2 regions of the Streptomyces sp. NPDC006339 genome follow, and region 2 is predicted to be linked to the other one. Evidence: riboswitches for the same ligand, from Rfam matches in the RefSeq annotation. Region 2 holds a riboswitch; the other holds the start of a gene.
What was found. A riboswitch is a leader RNA that binds a small molecule or an ion and turns the genes downstream of it on or off. The one in region 2 is predicted to bind thiamine pyrophosphate.
Positions count from the first base shown of each region.

Region 1: it holds a riboswitch for thiamine pyrophosphate, as region 2 does, so the genes downstream of both, thiO (glycine oxidase ThiO) here and thiC (phosphomethylpyrimidine synthase ThiC) in region 2, are expected to answer to the same signal.

Region 1 is NZ_JBEXQW010000014.1:134,212-142,833, reverse strand. Features, by position in the region: gene ABZ135_RS14125 (sulfite oxidase-like oxidoreductase) at 109-750, shown strand; gene ABZ135_RS14120 (DUF4396 domain-containing protein) at 779-1,330, opposite strand; gene ABZ135_RS14115 (deoxyribonuclease IV) at 1,398-2,246, opposite strand; gene pknB (Stk1 family PASTA domain-containing Ser/Thr kinase) at 2,253-4,148, opposite strand; gene ABZ135_RS14105 (thiazole synthase) at 4,482-5,276, opposite strand; gene thiS (sulfur carrier protein ThiS) at 5,282-5,506, opposite strand; gene thiO (glycine oxidase ThiO) at 5,503-6,675, opposite strand; TPP riboswitch at 6,673-6,785, opposite strand; gene ABZ135_RS14090 (FAD-dependent oxidoreductase) at 7,118-8,320, shown strand; gene ABZ135_RS14085 (Rv2175c family DNA-binding protein) at 8,364-8,622, shown strand, end outside.
Region 2 is NZ_JBEXQW010000090.1:136-5,516, reverse strand. Features, by position in the region: gene ABZ135_RS37730 (cupin domain-containing protein) at 1-27, shown strand, start outside; gene ABZ135_RS37725 (DUF5326 family protein) at 189-407, shown strand; gene ABZ135_RS37720 (helix-turn-helix domain-containing protein) at 652-1,422, shown strand; gene ABZ135_RS37715 (SsgA family sporulation/cell division regulator) at 1,559-1,993, shown strand; gene ABZ135_RS37710 (YibE/F family protein) at 2,032-3,450, opposite strand; TPP riboswitch at 3,523-3,638, shown strand; gene thiC (phosphomethylpyrimidine synthase ThiC) at 3,632-5,381, shown strand, end outside.

The sequences.
Region 1 (8,622 bases), on a different contig from region 2:
CAGTAAGTGCAGGCTTACTGTGGGTTGCCTTATTTGTCAGAATATCTATGGGATGGCGGGGGCATGGCTGGTCATGACCACCCCTCGCGGTCTGTCACCATGGATGACATGGGTCAGCCGGAGGGCGGAGCACGCCGCGAAGAAGGAGCGTCGGCGGCGTCGGAGCTTCCGCCGGGACAGCGGCTCCAGCGCGGCTGGCCGGTCACCCATTACGGCCCCGTCCCCCGCTTCAAGCCGGAGCGCTGGGAGTTCCGGGTCTTCGGGGCGACCGCCGACGGTGACAAGCGCTGCTGGAACCACGAGGAGTTCTCGGCGCTGCCCTTCGCCACCGTCGTGGCCGATCTGCACTGCGTGACGAAGTTCAGCATGCTGGGGGCCGAATGGGGTGGGGTGCTCGCCCGGACGATCCTGGAGCTCGCCCCGCCCGCGCCGAACGTCACGCACGTGATGGTCTGGGCGGAGTACGGCTACAGCGCCAATATGCGCCTGTCCGACTTCGCCTCCGAGCAGACGATCTTCGCCACCCACAAGGACGGCGAGCCGCTCACCGCGGAGCACGGCTTCCCCCTGCGGCTCGTGGTGCCGCACCTCTACGCCTGGAAGGGGCCCAAGTGGGTCCGGGGCGTGGAGTACATGGCCGCCGACCGGCGCGGCTTCTGGGAGGAGCGCGGCTACCACAACATCGGTGATCCGTGGCGGGAGCAGCGCTACTCGTACCAGGAGGAGCCGGGCGACGGCCCCGAGCTCTAGCGGTCCTGAGCCCTCGTGGTCCTGAGTCCTAGTGGTACTGGTGGACGACGGCGTGGCCCTTGCCGCGGCCGATCATCCACTTGTTGACCGGGGTCGTGATCACGAAGGCGACGAGGAACGCGAAGGCCAGGGCGCCCCAGAACAGCGCGTCCGAGAGGTGCGCGTCCATCGCCCCGGGGACCAGCAGCAGCACCCCGTTGTCGACGACCTCCATCACGGTGATGGACAGCGTGTCCGCGGCCAGGGCGACACCGATCGCCGCCTTGAGGCTCACGCCGGCGCGCATGACGGCCCAGAGGGTCAGGGCGTAGCCGAAGAAGAACGCCAGGACGATCGCCAGCGCCATGGTCGGGACGTTGCCCCAGCCCAGCGCCGTACCGATGATCATGCCGAGCACCTCGCCGATGGCGCAGCCGGTGAGGCAGTGCAGGGTCGCCTTGGCGGCCATGGCCCAGGAGACCTCGCCGTGCCCGTGTGCGTGGCCGTGGCCGTGTGCGTGGCCGTGCTCGTGGTGCGGGTGCTGCTCGTGGTGCTTGCCGTGCTGGTGATGCTCATGGTGGGCGTGCGCGTCGTGCTGCATGGGTGCCCCCAAGCTCGGGTAGCGGTTCCTCCGTACACAGGAACCGTATACCCCCCTAGGGTATTCCTCAACGCAGTTTCTTCAGCAGCTCCACGTCCGCCCGGTGCCCCTGCGTCCCGCCCGGCGTCTCGATGATCAGCGGCACGCCCTCCGTGGCCGGATGGGCCAGCAGATTCCCGAACGCCTCCTGGCCGATGTGACCGGCGCCGATGTTCGCGTGCCGGTCCTTGTGCGCGCCCACGACGTCCTTCGAGTCGTTGGCGTGGATCAGCTTCAGCCGCCCCTCGCCGACCACCGCCACCAGCTCGTCGAGCGTGCGGGTCGCGCCGTCCGGCCCGGTCAGATCGTGGCCCGCGGCGAAGATGTGGCAGGTGTCGAGGCAGATGCCCAGCTTCGGATGCCGCTCCAGGGCGTCGAAGTACGGGCCGAAGTCCTCCGCCCGCGAGCACAGCGAGGAACCCTGCCCGGCCGTCGACTCGATGAGCAGGAACGGGTCGTCGTCGTGCGTCAGCTCGTCGAGGAGCGGCAGCATCCGCTCCCTCACCTGCGCGAGCGCCTCCGCGCGCGGACGGCCCCCGGTCGCCGAGCCGGTGTGCACCACCACGCCCCTCGCGCCGATCTGCCGGCCGCGCCGCAGCGAGTGGCGCAGCGACTCCACCGACCTCTCCACCGTCGCCTCGGTGTGGGAACCGAAGTTGATCAGGTACGGGGCGTGGACCCAGGCCGAGATGCCCTCGGCCTCGCAGCCGGCCCGGAACAGCTCGTCCTGGGCCGGGTTGCCGACCGGGGTCGCCCAGCCGCGCGGGTTGGCGACGAAGACCTGCACGGCCTCGGCCCCGAGCTCGCGTGCGTAGCCGAGACCGGTCCTGGCGAGGCCGCCGGCCACGGGGACATGACCGCCGACGGGGTTGCGCATGAGTGTCTACAGTCCCTTGATCGTGATGGTGACGGTCGAGCCCTCGGCGGCGTTCGCGCCGCCCTCGACGGACTGGCCGGTGACGGTGTCGCCGAGGAACGGGAAGGTCTTCTCGACCTTCACCTGGAAGCCGGCCGCCTCCAGCTCGTCGCGGGCCTCGTCCGTCTTCATGCCGAGGACGTCCGGGACCTCGACCATCCGGGGACCCTTGGAGACCGTGAGGGTGATCGTGTCGCCCCTGGCGGCCCGGCTGCCCTCCGCGAGGGACTGCGCGGCGACCGCGCCCGCGTCCTCGGCGGAGTGGATCCGGTCCGGTGCCACCGCCACCTTCAGGCCGGCCGCCTGGAGCGTGGCCGTGGCGTCCCCGACCGACTCGCCGGTGACGTCCGGGATCTCGATCGGCACGCCCTTGCTGACGACCAGGGCGATCGCCGAGTCCGGGCTCCGCTCGGTGCCGGGCTCGGGGTCCGAGCCGATCACCGCGCCCTGGGCGACGGACCGGCTGAAGGCGTACGTGACGACGCCCGGCGCCAGACCCTCGTCCGCCAGGACCTTCTTCGCCTCGGCGAGCGGGGTGCCCTTGAGGTTCGGAACCTTCACGATCCGCGGGCCGCGGGAGAGCGTGAGCGTCACCGAGCCGTTGCCGCGGATCCGCTCGCCGGGCGCCGGGTCGACGGCCATGACCGTGCCGCGCTCGTACACGTCGCTGTACGCGCGCCGGGTGGTGCCCACGTCGAGACCCGCGTCGGCGAGGCGGCGGGTGGCCTGGTCCTCGGTCTGGCCGAGGACGGCGGGGACGCGGGTGAACTGGCCCGAGTTGATGTACCAGACGCCGGCCCCGAGGCCCAGGGCCAGCAGGACGGCGGCGACGATCAGCAGCGGCCCGCGGGGCGCTCCGCGCCGGGCCGTCGACGACGGGGGAGGCGGCGGGGGAGCGGGCAGCCGGCTGGTGTGCTCGACGGGCAGCGGCCGGACGCGCGGGATGACGCTGGTCCGGTCCTCGGTGTGGGTCCGCTCCTGCGCGCGGGCCTGCGGCGGTACGGCGTCGAGCTGTTCGTCGTTGAGGGCGGCGCGCGCCTCGCGGGTCAGGGCGAGCAGCGCGACCGCGTCGTACGGGCGGCCCTCGGGGTCGCGGGCGGTGGCGCCCGCCACCAGCTCGTCCAGTTCCGTGGGGAGCCCCGCGACGGCGGCGGAGGGCGCGGGCACGTCGGTGTTCAGGTGCCGGTAGAGGACCTGGGCGGGGGTGTCCCCGGAGTGCGGCTTGGTGCCGGTCAGCATCTCGTAGAGGACGACACCGCACGCGTAGACGTCGGCGCGGGTGTCGGCGGTGCCGTGCTCGATCTGCTCGGGGGCGAGGTAGGACACGGTGCCGAGGACGGAGCCGGTGGTGTCGGTGGCCGAGCCCACGGCCCGGACCAGGCCGAAGTCGGCGACCTTCACCCGGCCGTCGTCCCCTATCAGGACGTTCTCCGGCTTCATGTCCCGGTGCACGAACCCGGCCCGGTGCGCGGCCCCCAACGCGGCGAGCACCGGCTCCAGGACGTCCAGCGCCGCCCGCGGCTGGAGTGCGCCGCGCTCGCGCAGCACGTCGCGCAGGGTGCAGCCGGCGACGTACTCCATCGCCAGATACACGTACGCGCCGTCCGCGCCCTGGTCGAAGACCCCGACCACATTGGGGTGCGCCAGGCGCGCGACGGACTTGGCCTCCCGCATGAACCGCTCCACGAACGCGGCGTCCGTGGCCAGGTCCGGGTGCATCACCTTGAGCGCGAGCACCCGGTCCAGACGGGTGTCCACGGCCCGGTAGACCGTGGCCATCCCGCCGACGGCGATACGCGCGTCGACGCGGTAGCGGCCGTCGAGCAGCCGCCCGACGAGGGGGTCCTGAAGGGTCGTGTCCACCCGTCGAGTCTACGAGTGCGCCCCACCCTCCCGGCCCGCCCCTACGGGGTTGCAGCGCACCTGTGACGCACCCGCCGGCCCGGGCCGACGCCGGACCCTCGGGCCGAGGCCCTGGTGCCGGGCGCCGCCCTCGTGCGTGCCCGGGCCCTGGTGCCGGGCGCCGCCCTCGTGGCGTTGTGCCCACCCGTCCCGCCCTGCGGGACGAATGCCCACAACGGGTGGGGCTGAGCCCGGTGGCGGTCCGGGGGGCCGGGGGCGGAGCCCCCGGGAAAGCCCCCACCAGCCCCCGGCAGGGTTTCGGGAAGGGGCGGGGTGGGGGAGGAAAACGCCGGTTCAGAAGGCCGGGCGTTCGGGGTCCAGGTGGGCGCGGCCGTCGTGGGGGGAGGACGCCTCCGCGAAGTGGCGGCGCGGGATGCGGCCCGCCCGGTGCGCCAGGCGGCCCGCCTCGACCGCGTGGCGCATCGCCTCCGCCATCAGGACCGGCTCCTGCGCGCGGGTCACCGCGGACGCGAGCATCACCCCCGCGCACCCCAGCTCCATCGCCTGCGCCGCGTCCGACGCCGTCCCCGCCCCCGCGTCCAGGATCACCGGCACCCCCGCCCGCTCCACGATCAACTGGAAGTTGTGCGGGTTCCGGATCCCGAGGCCGGAGCCGATCGGCGAACCCAGCGGCATGATCGCCGCGCAGCCCACGTCCTCCAGCTTCCGGGCCAGCACGGGGTCGTCGTTCGTGTACGGCAGCACGACGAAACCGTCGTCGACCAGCGTCTCGGCCGCGGAGAGGAGCTCCTCGCCGTCCGGCAGCAGGGTCCGCTCGTCGGCGATGACCTCCAGCTTGATCCAGTTCGTCCCGAGCGCCTCCCGCGCCAGCCGGGCCGTGAGGACCGCCTCGCCCGCCGTGAAGCAGCCCGCCGTGTTCGGCAGGACGCGGATGCCCAGCCGTTCCAGGACGGACAGGACCGAGCCGCGCACGTTCGGGTCGAGGCGCCGCATGGCCACGGTCGTCAGCTCCGTGCCGCTGGCGACGAGGGAGCGTTCGAGCACGTCGAGGCTGGGCGCCCCGCCGGTGCCCATGATCAGGCGGGACGAGAACTCCGTACCGCCGAGCAGGAAGACGTCGTCGGACATCGCGCTCACCCTCCCTGCACCGCGGTCAGGACCTCGATCCGGTCGCCCTCGCCGAGCACGGTCGTGGCCCACCGGCCGCGCGGCACGACGGTCTCGTTGACGGCGGCGGCCACCCCGGCCGAGGCCGTGGTGAGGGTGGCGACGAGGGCGTCGAGGGAGAGCGGACCCGGCAGGGTCCGGGCCTCTCCGTTGACGGAGACGTTGACGGACACGTTCACGGATGCGTTCATGCGTGCTCCAGGTGCGCGGGGAGGAAGCGACGGGCGGTGAACGGGCGCGCCTCGTCCGGCAGCGTGCCGGTGGTGAGCGCCTCCGCCATGACGTCGCCGGTGACGGGGGTGAGCAGCACCCCGTTGCGGTAGTGGCCGGTGGCCAGGTGCAGGCCGGGCAGGGCGCTCGGGCCGAGCAGCGGCGCGTTGTCGGGGGAGCCGGGCCGCAGCCCGGCGCGGGTCTCGGTGAGCGGCAGCTCGGTGATGCCGGGTACGAGCTCGTGCGCGTCGCGCAGCAGCTCGTACACCCCGCCCGCCGTGACCGTGGTGTCCCAGCCGAGCTCCTCGCTGGTGGCGCCGACGACGAGCTCGCCGTTCTCGCGCGGGACGAGGTAGACCTGGCTGCCGCGCACCACCGCCCGGACCGTCCGGGACAGGAACGGCGCGTACGCGGGCGGCACCCGCAACCGCAGCACCTGCCCCTTCACGGGCCGCACGGGCGGCAGCACGTCCGGCGGTACGCCGTCGAGCCGGCCGCTGAGGCTTCCCGCGGCCAGCACCACCTGGTCCGCCGCCGGTTCGGACCCGTCGGCCAGGACCGCGCCCCGGGCCCGGTCGCCCACCACCGTGAGCCGCTCCGCCCGGGACCGGTGGAAGGCCACCCCGGCCCGCTCGCAGGCGGCCACGAGCGCGTCGGCGAGCCGGCGCGGATCGACCTGGTGGTCGCCGTCCACGCGCAGCCCGCCCCGCACGCCGGGTGCCAGCATCGGCTCCAGGCGGCGGCAGTCACGCCCGCTCAGCCACTCCGAGGCGAGCCCGCAGCGGGTCTGCAGGGCGTGCAGTTCGCGCAGGTGGGCCCGGTCGTCGGCGTCCAGCGCGACGGCGAGGGTGCCGCAGGCGCGGTAGCCGACGTCGTGGCCGGTGGCCTCGGCGAGCTCCGCGACGAAGTCGGGGTAGCGGCGGGCGGAGGCGAGGTTGAGGCCGAGGAGGGTCTCCTCGCCGTAGTGCAGTTCGGTGACGGCGGCGAGCATCCCGGCCGCCACCCGGGCGGCCCCGCCGCCCGGTTCGGGGTCGGCCACGGCGGTGCGCAGTCCGCGCTGCGCGGCCCGCCAGGCCGTGACCAGGCCGATGATGCCGCCCCCGATGACGAGGACGTCGAACGTGCTGCTGGTACCGCGTGTACGCGACATGGGCGTCCAGCCCCTCCCTTCGCCGGCATGACCCGGATCAGGTTCGTACGGTCGGAGGCCGGACAGCCTCCCTCTCAGCCCGGTGCGTCCGGGCTCCCGCGAGTGCTTTACGGCCGCCAGACTAACCGCCGGAGGCGGAGCGCCACAGGACCCCTCCCTTCTTGACGGGCCGTCAGATGCGTAAGGTGGCCGTGTGAGCGAGCAGAAGAGCGAGCAGAGCGGCGCGCGGACCGGCGGGCCCACCGGGGAGCCGACCGGCCGGCGCGCCGGTGAACGCGCCGACGCACCGACGGCCGCCCGGACGGCCGACGGTCCCGGAGACCACGGAAGGACCGGTGCGCCCGGAGCCCCTGGGGACGCCGGCAGCACCGGCGCGCCCGCTGGGTCCGCCGTACCCGGAAAGACCGAAGCGCCCGGCGAGCGGCGCACCGGCCGGCGCGTCGTGATCGTCGGCGCCGGGATGGCGGGCGTCCAGACCGCCGTCGCGCTGCGCGAACAGGGCTTCACCGGCCCCGTCACCCTCATCGGCGCCGAGCCCCACCAGCCCTACGACCGGCCGCCGCTCTCCAAGGCGGTCCTGCTCGGCAAGGCCGAGGACTCCGCCTTCGACATCGACTTCGAGGCCCTCGACGTCGAGCTCCGCCTCGGCGTGGAGGTCACCGGCCTGCGCGCCGCGGACCACGAGGTCGACACCGAGGCCGGCCCCGTCCCGTACGACACGCTCGTCGTCGCCACCGGCGCCCACCCGCTCACGCTGCCCGGCAGCGACGGCGTTCCCGGCGTCCACCTGCTGCGCACCCTCGACGACGCCGCCCGCCTCAAGCCGGTCCTGGAGCGCCGGCACGACATCGTCGTGGTCGGCGCCGGCTGGATCGGCGCCGAGTTCGCCACCGCCGCCCGCGAGGCCGGCTGCGCCGTCACCGTCGTGGAGGCCGCGGACCGGCCCCTCGCCGGCGCCCTGCCCGCCGAGGTGACCGCCCCCATGGCGGCCTGGTACGCCGAGAGCGGCACCGAACTCCGGCTGCACGCGCGCGTGCGGCACGTCGAGGAGGGCCGCGTCGTCCTCACGGACGACTCGCCCGACTCCGCCGAGCCCCGCGTCCTCCCCGCCGACGCCGTCGTCGTCGGCATCGGTGCCCGTCCCGCCACCGGCTGGCTCGCGGGATCCGGCGCCGCGCTCGACCCGAGCGGCGCGCTCACCGCCGACGCGCACCTGCGCACGTCGCTGCCCGACGTGTACGCGGTCGGCGATTGCGCCTCCTTCCCGTCCGCCCGCTACGGCGAACGGCTCCTCGTCCACCACTGGGACAACGCCCTCCAGGGCCCCCGCACCGTCGCCGCCGACATCCTCGGCGAGGCCGCCGCGCCCTACGACCCGGTGCCCTACTTCTGGTCCGAGCAGTTCGGCCGCTTCGTCCAGTACGCCGGGCACCACGGCGCCGCCGACACCCTGCTCTGGCGCGGCGACCCCGCCGACGAGGCGTGGACCGTGCTCTGGCTGCGCGGCGACGCCCTCGTGGCGCTGCTCGCGGTGGGCCGGCCCCGCGACCTGGCCCAGGGGCGCCGGCTGATCGAGCAGGGCGCGGCCGTCGATCCGACCCGGGCGGCGGATCCCTCCGTACCTCTGAAGGCGGCAGTCCGGTAGGGCCCGACTACCGGCTGTCAGTCCGGGATGGCACGCTTGTCCCGTGACCGAGATTGACGCAAAGATCGATGCTCTCGTCCCCGCCTGGCTCTACCTCCCCGACATCGCGGAAATGCTCGACGTCGAGGTGACGCGCGTGCGGCAGTTGGTCAAGGAGGGCCAGCTCATCGCCGTGCGCCGTGGGGAGAACAAGGCGCTGCAGGTGCCTGCCGCCTTCATCCAGGACGGCAAGGTCGTCAAGGGCCTCGCGGGCACCCTGACGCTCCTGCGGGACGACGGCTTCACCGACGAAGAGATGCTGG
Region 2 (5,381 bases):
GTGGTGTTCTCGCCCCCGGAGGGCTGAGCCCCGGGCACGGGCCAGGACGGTCGGGGGGCCCGCCCCTTAGGGGGTGGATCAGGGAGAAGCGGGGGCCGGGAGGCCCCCGTTCGCTTGGTCCCCGCCCCTAGCATCGAGGGTGTCCGGCGCACAGCGTGCCGGCGGCCTTCGGAGATGAGGTAAGCGCAATGGCGGTGAAGGAGATTCTCGCGGGGATGCCGTGGTGGGTGAAGTGGGTCGCCATACCCCTCATCGCCCTGGTCGTCTTCGGTGGTCTGATCACCAGCGTCCTGACCTTCGTGGTCGGACTGCTCTTCAAGCTGCTGGTGTTCGTGGCCCTGGTCGGCGGTCTGATCTACGTGGTCCGGAAGTTCACGTCCTCCTCGACCTCGCGCGGGGACTGGTAGCCGCCACCGCCGGTTACCCGACGGTAGGAAGTCCCCGCAGGGCGTTAGCCCGCCCGAGCGAACGCCCAGGTTGAAACGGACAATGGCCCTGGGAGCTGCCATTAGAGTGTAAAACCGCTGCCGCCCCCGGGAACCACAGGCGAAGACCTCGATCGAGTCGACCGGTCCCAGGTCGCGGCGGGCGCGCGGGGGCGGCCCCCGCGGGCGGGTGCGACGCACTCGTCGACACGCCTGGGGGTGACCTTTGGCCACTGCTTCGCAGCCCGCTGCTCCTACTCTGATCGGCTCGGTGCAGAGAGCACTGAGACTGCTCGAGGCCGTGGGTTCCCACGAGGACGGGGCGCCCGCCAAACAGCTCGCGCGCGAGGCGGGGCTCCCGCTCCCGACCGCGTACCACCTGCTCCGCACCCTGACGCACGAGGGCTATCTGCGCCGTGAGAAGGGTGTGTTCGTCTTCGGGGACGCCGCCGGCCGCTTGATGGGCGGCGGCGTTCTGCAGAATCGTCGCACCAAGATCGAAGACTCTCTCGCCCGCTGGCGCGACACCATCGGCGTCCCCGTCTACTTCGCCGTCTACCGCGAGGGTGAGATCGAGCTCGTCGCCGTCGCCGACACTCCCGCCGCCCCGGCCGTGGAGGAATGGGCGGACTTCCGGCAGACCGGCCACGCGCACGCCATCGGGCAGTGTCTGCTGAGTCAACTGGATCTGAAGAGCCGTCAAGACCACCTCGACCGACATCCGGTCGAAGCCATCACGCCGTATACGGTGCGTAATCAGCGCGCCCTTTTGGAGCGTTTGAGCGGTATGGGGCGAATGGAACCGCTGGTAGAGCGTCAGGAATATGCGCTCGGCACAGTCTGCGCCGCCATCCCCATCACCGCGGGCTCCACGGCGGCCGCCATGGCGATTTCGCTGCCTCTTCACCAGGAAGAACGGTTGCTGCCTGCTATCGAGCAGCTACAGAACGAGATCGGAAGGCTCTTCAGTTCACTCGCCTTCTCTATCAGTATCTGAAAAATCACTCCTTGTGATCTGCTAGCGCGTACAGCACGATTGCGTCAAGAGGGCCATGACGGATCATTCCTGGCCGTTTCGACCACAGCTTTCAGCAGCGTGTTTACACAACTGCCCATCTACTGCGGGGTACAAGATGCGAGAGACGGTTCAGGCCGAGGTCCTGATGAGCTTCCTCGTCTCCGAGGAGCTCTCCTTCAGGATCCCGGTGGAACTGCGATACGAGACCCGCGATCCCTATGCGGTGCGGATGACCTTCCACCTTCCCGGAGACGCGCCCGTCACCTGGGCGTTCGGCAGGGAATTGCTGGTCGACGGGATCAACCGGGCCACCGGGGACGGTGATGTGCACATCGCGCCGTCCGATCCCGAGAGACTCTCCGACGTGCTGATCCGGCTCCAGGTCGGCAGTGACCGCGCCCTGTTCCGGGCGAGCGCGCCGCCGCTGGTCGCCTTCCTCGACCGTACGGACAAGCTCGTTCCGCTCGGTCAGGAACGGACGCTGGGCGACTTCGAGGACAACCTGGAGGCCGCGCTGGGACGGATCCTGGCGGAGGAGAACGCCGGCTGAGGCCCGGACACCCGGGGTGACACCGGGCGGTCGCCGGGTCACTTGGCCCGGCGCCGCCGCCCGCCCCGCCCCGACCGCTGACCCCCGGCGCCCGCGCGCTGGCCTCCGGCGCCGGCCCGCTGCTCGCCGCCCCCCGGACGGTCGGCCGAGACGACCAGCGCCGCCAGGCCGGTGGTGACGGGCACCGAGGCGACCAGACCGATCGAGCCGATCAGCGTGCGCACGATCTCCTCCGCGACCAGTTCGCTGTTGGCTACCGTCCCCACACTGCTCTGCGCGATCGAGAACAGCAGCAGCAGCGGCAGCGCCGCACCCGCGTACGCCAGGACCAGGGTGTTCACCACCGAGGCGATGTGGTCGCGGCCGATCCGGATCCCGGCCCGGTACAGCGCCCGCGGCCCCATCCGCGGATCGGCCTGGTGCAGTTCCCAGACCGCCGAGGTCTGGGTCACCGTCACGTCGTCGAGGACGCCGAGCGAACCGATGATCACGCCGGCGAGCAGCAGACCGGACATGTCGATCTCCGGGTAGAGCCCGTGGATGAGACCGGTGTTGTCGTCCGTGTTGCCGCTCAGCGAGGCCCAGCCGATGAACAGCGAGCCGAGCAGGCCGATCAGCAGCAGCGAGACCAGCGTCCCGAGCACCGCGACCGAGGTGCGGGCCGAGAGGCCGTGGCACATGTAGAGGGCTGCCAGCATGATGGCGCTCGATCCGACGACCGCCACCACCAGAGGGTTGGACCCCTGGAGGATCGCCGGGAGGATGAAGAGGGTCAGCACCAGGAAACTCACGGCGAGCGCGATCAGCGCCATCAGCCCGCGCATCCGGCCGACGACCACGACGGCGAGCGCGAAGATGCCGGCGAGCAGGCCGATCGGCAGCTTCCGGTTCACATCCGTGACGGAGTACTGCAGATCGCGCGGCGCGTCCGGCGCGTACGCCACCACCACGCCCTGACCCTCGTCCAGTTGCCGCGGGGCGTCCGGCTGGACGATCTCCGTGAACTTCCGGCCCTTGTCCGGTCCGGTGGTCACCTCGACCGTCGCCTTCTCACACTGCCCCTGCTGGGCGTCGACCGCCTCGCGGCCCTGCGGCGTGGACGTGTCCCCGGTCGGCGGGACCTGGGCCGCGTTCACGTCCTTGCAGTCGACCTGTTCGACGGCGACGACCTTGCCCTGCTCGGTCTGCCGGTCGAAGCCGACCCCGGTGCGCTCGTGCGCCGGGGCGCCACCCGGCCACAGCACCAGGAGCCCGACGACCACGGCGGTGGCGAACGGGATCAGAACGGCGGCGATGACCTTGCGCAGATGCCGGGACACCGGCGCGGCGGGGCCGTGACTGTGCGCGTGGGAATGCCCATGGCCGGGCGCGCGGCCGGGCTCGTGCCCGTGCTGGTGCCCGTGCTCGTCGCCATGCTCATGGCCGTGCGGTTCGGGGGTCTGCTGCGAGGAGGTCACCGACCGATCATCGCAAGAACGTCAGGGCCCCCACTGTTCAGCACGCCCGGGATGACGCTAGCGTGGTGACACCTTTGCACACGCGGGAGCTCGGAGCACCGGGCTGAGAGGGCGCTGACCACGAGCTGCGCCGACCGCCGAACCTGTTACCGGGTAATGCCGGCGTAGGGAGATAGGTCTCATGACCATTCAGGACGCACGCACGCCTGCCTCCGACCAGGACGGCCAGGACGACCGGAGCGGCAGCGGCCGACAGGAGCGCACGCCGGGCTGGCACAAGGGATACGTCGAGGGTTCCCGCCCCGACATCCGGGTGCCGGTCCGTCAGGTGCACCTCACCAACGGCAAGGACGTGACGCTGTACGACACGTCCGGTCCGTACACCGACCCGACCATCGACACCGACGTACGGCGCGGGCTGCCGCCGCTGCGCGAGAACTGGATCATCGCGCGCGGCGACACCGAGGAGTACCCGGGCCGTCCGGTCCGCCCCGAGGACGACGGCATCAAGCACACCTCGCCGCGCGGCGGCGGGCTGCGCAACCTCGACGCGGTCTTCCCGGGCCGCCCCCGGCTGCCCCGCCGGGGCCGTGACGGCCAGGCCGTCACGCAGCTCGCGTACGCCCGCCGGGGCGAGATCACCCCGGAGATGGAGTACGTCGCGATCCGCGAGAACGTCTCCCCCGAGGTCGTACGGGAGGAGATCGCGGCGGGCCGGGCGGTGCTGCCGGCGAACGTCAACCACCCGGAGATCGAGCCGATGATCATCGGCAAGCGGTTCCTGGTGAAGGTCAACGCCAACATCGGCAACTCCGCGGTCACCTCGTCCATCGAGGAGGAGGTGGAGAAGATGACCTGGGCCACCAAGTGGGGCGCCGACACGGTCATGGACCTCTCCACCGGCCGCAACATCCACACCACCCGCGAGTGGGTGCTGCGCAACTCCCCCGTGCCGATCGGCACCGTGCCGCTCTACCAGGCCCTGGAGAAGGTCGACGGCAAGGCCGAGGAGCTGACCTGGGAGATCTACAAGGACACGGTCATCGAGCAGGCCGAGCAGGGCGTCGACTACATGACCGTGCACGCCGGTGTGCTGCTGCCGTACGTGCCGCTCACCGCGCGTCGCAAGACCGGCATCGTCTCGCGCGGCGGCTCGATCATGGCCGCCTGGTGCCTCGCGCACCACAAGGAGAACTTCCTCTACACGAACTTCGAGGAGCTCTGCGAGATCCTGGCGGCGTACGACGTCACGTACTCGCTCGGGGACGGCCTGCGGCCCGGCTCGATCGCGGACGCCAACGACGAGGCGCAGTTCGCCGAGCTGCGGACGCTCGGCGAGCTGAACACGATCGCCAAGCGCCACAATGTGCAGACGATGATCGAGGGCCCGGGGCACGTCCCGATGCACAAGATCAAGGAGAACATCGACCTTCAGCAGGAGATCTGCGAGGAGGCGCCGTTCTACACGCTCGGCCCGCTGACCACGGACGTCGCTCCCGCGTACGACCACATCACCTCGGGCATCGGCGCCGCGATGATCGCCTGGTGGGGCACCGCGATGCTCTGCTACGTGACGCCTAAGGAGCACCTGGGCCTGCCCAACAAGGACGACGTCAAGACGGGCGTCATCACCTACAAGATCGCGGCGCACGCGGCGGACCTGGCCAAGGGCCACCCGGGCGCGCAGGAGTGGGACGACGCCCTGTCGGACGCGCGCTTCGAGTTCCGGTGGGAGGACCAGTTCAACCTGGCCCTCGACCCGGACACGGCCCGCGAGTTCCACGACGAGACGCTGCCGGCGGAGCCCGCGAAGACGGCGCACTTCTGCTCCATGTGCGGCCCGAAGTTCTGCTCGATGAAGATCTCCCAGGACATCCGCCGCGAGCACGGCGGTGACCTGAAGGCGGACGAGATCGAGCAGGGCATGGCCG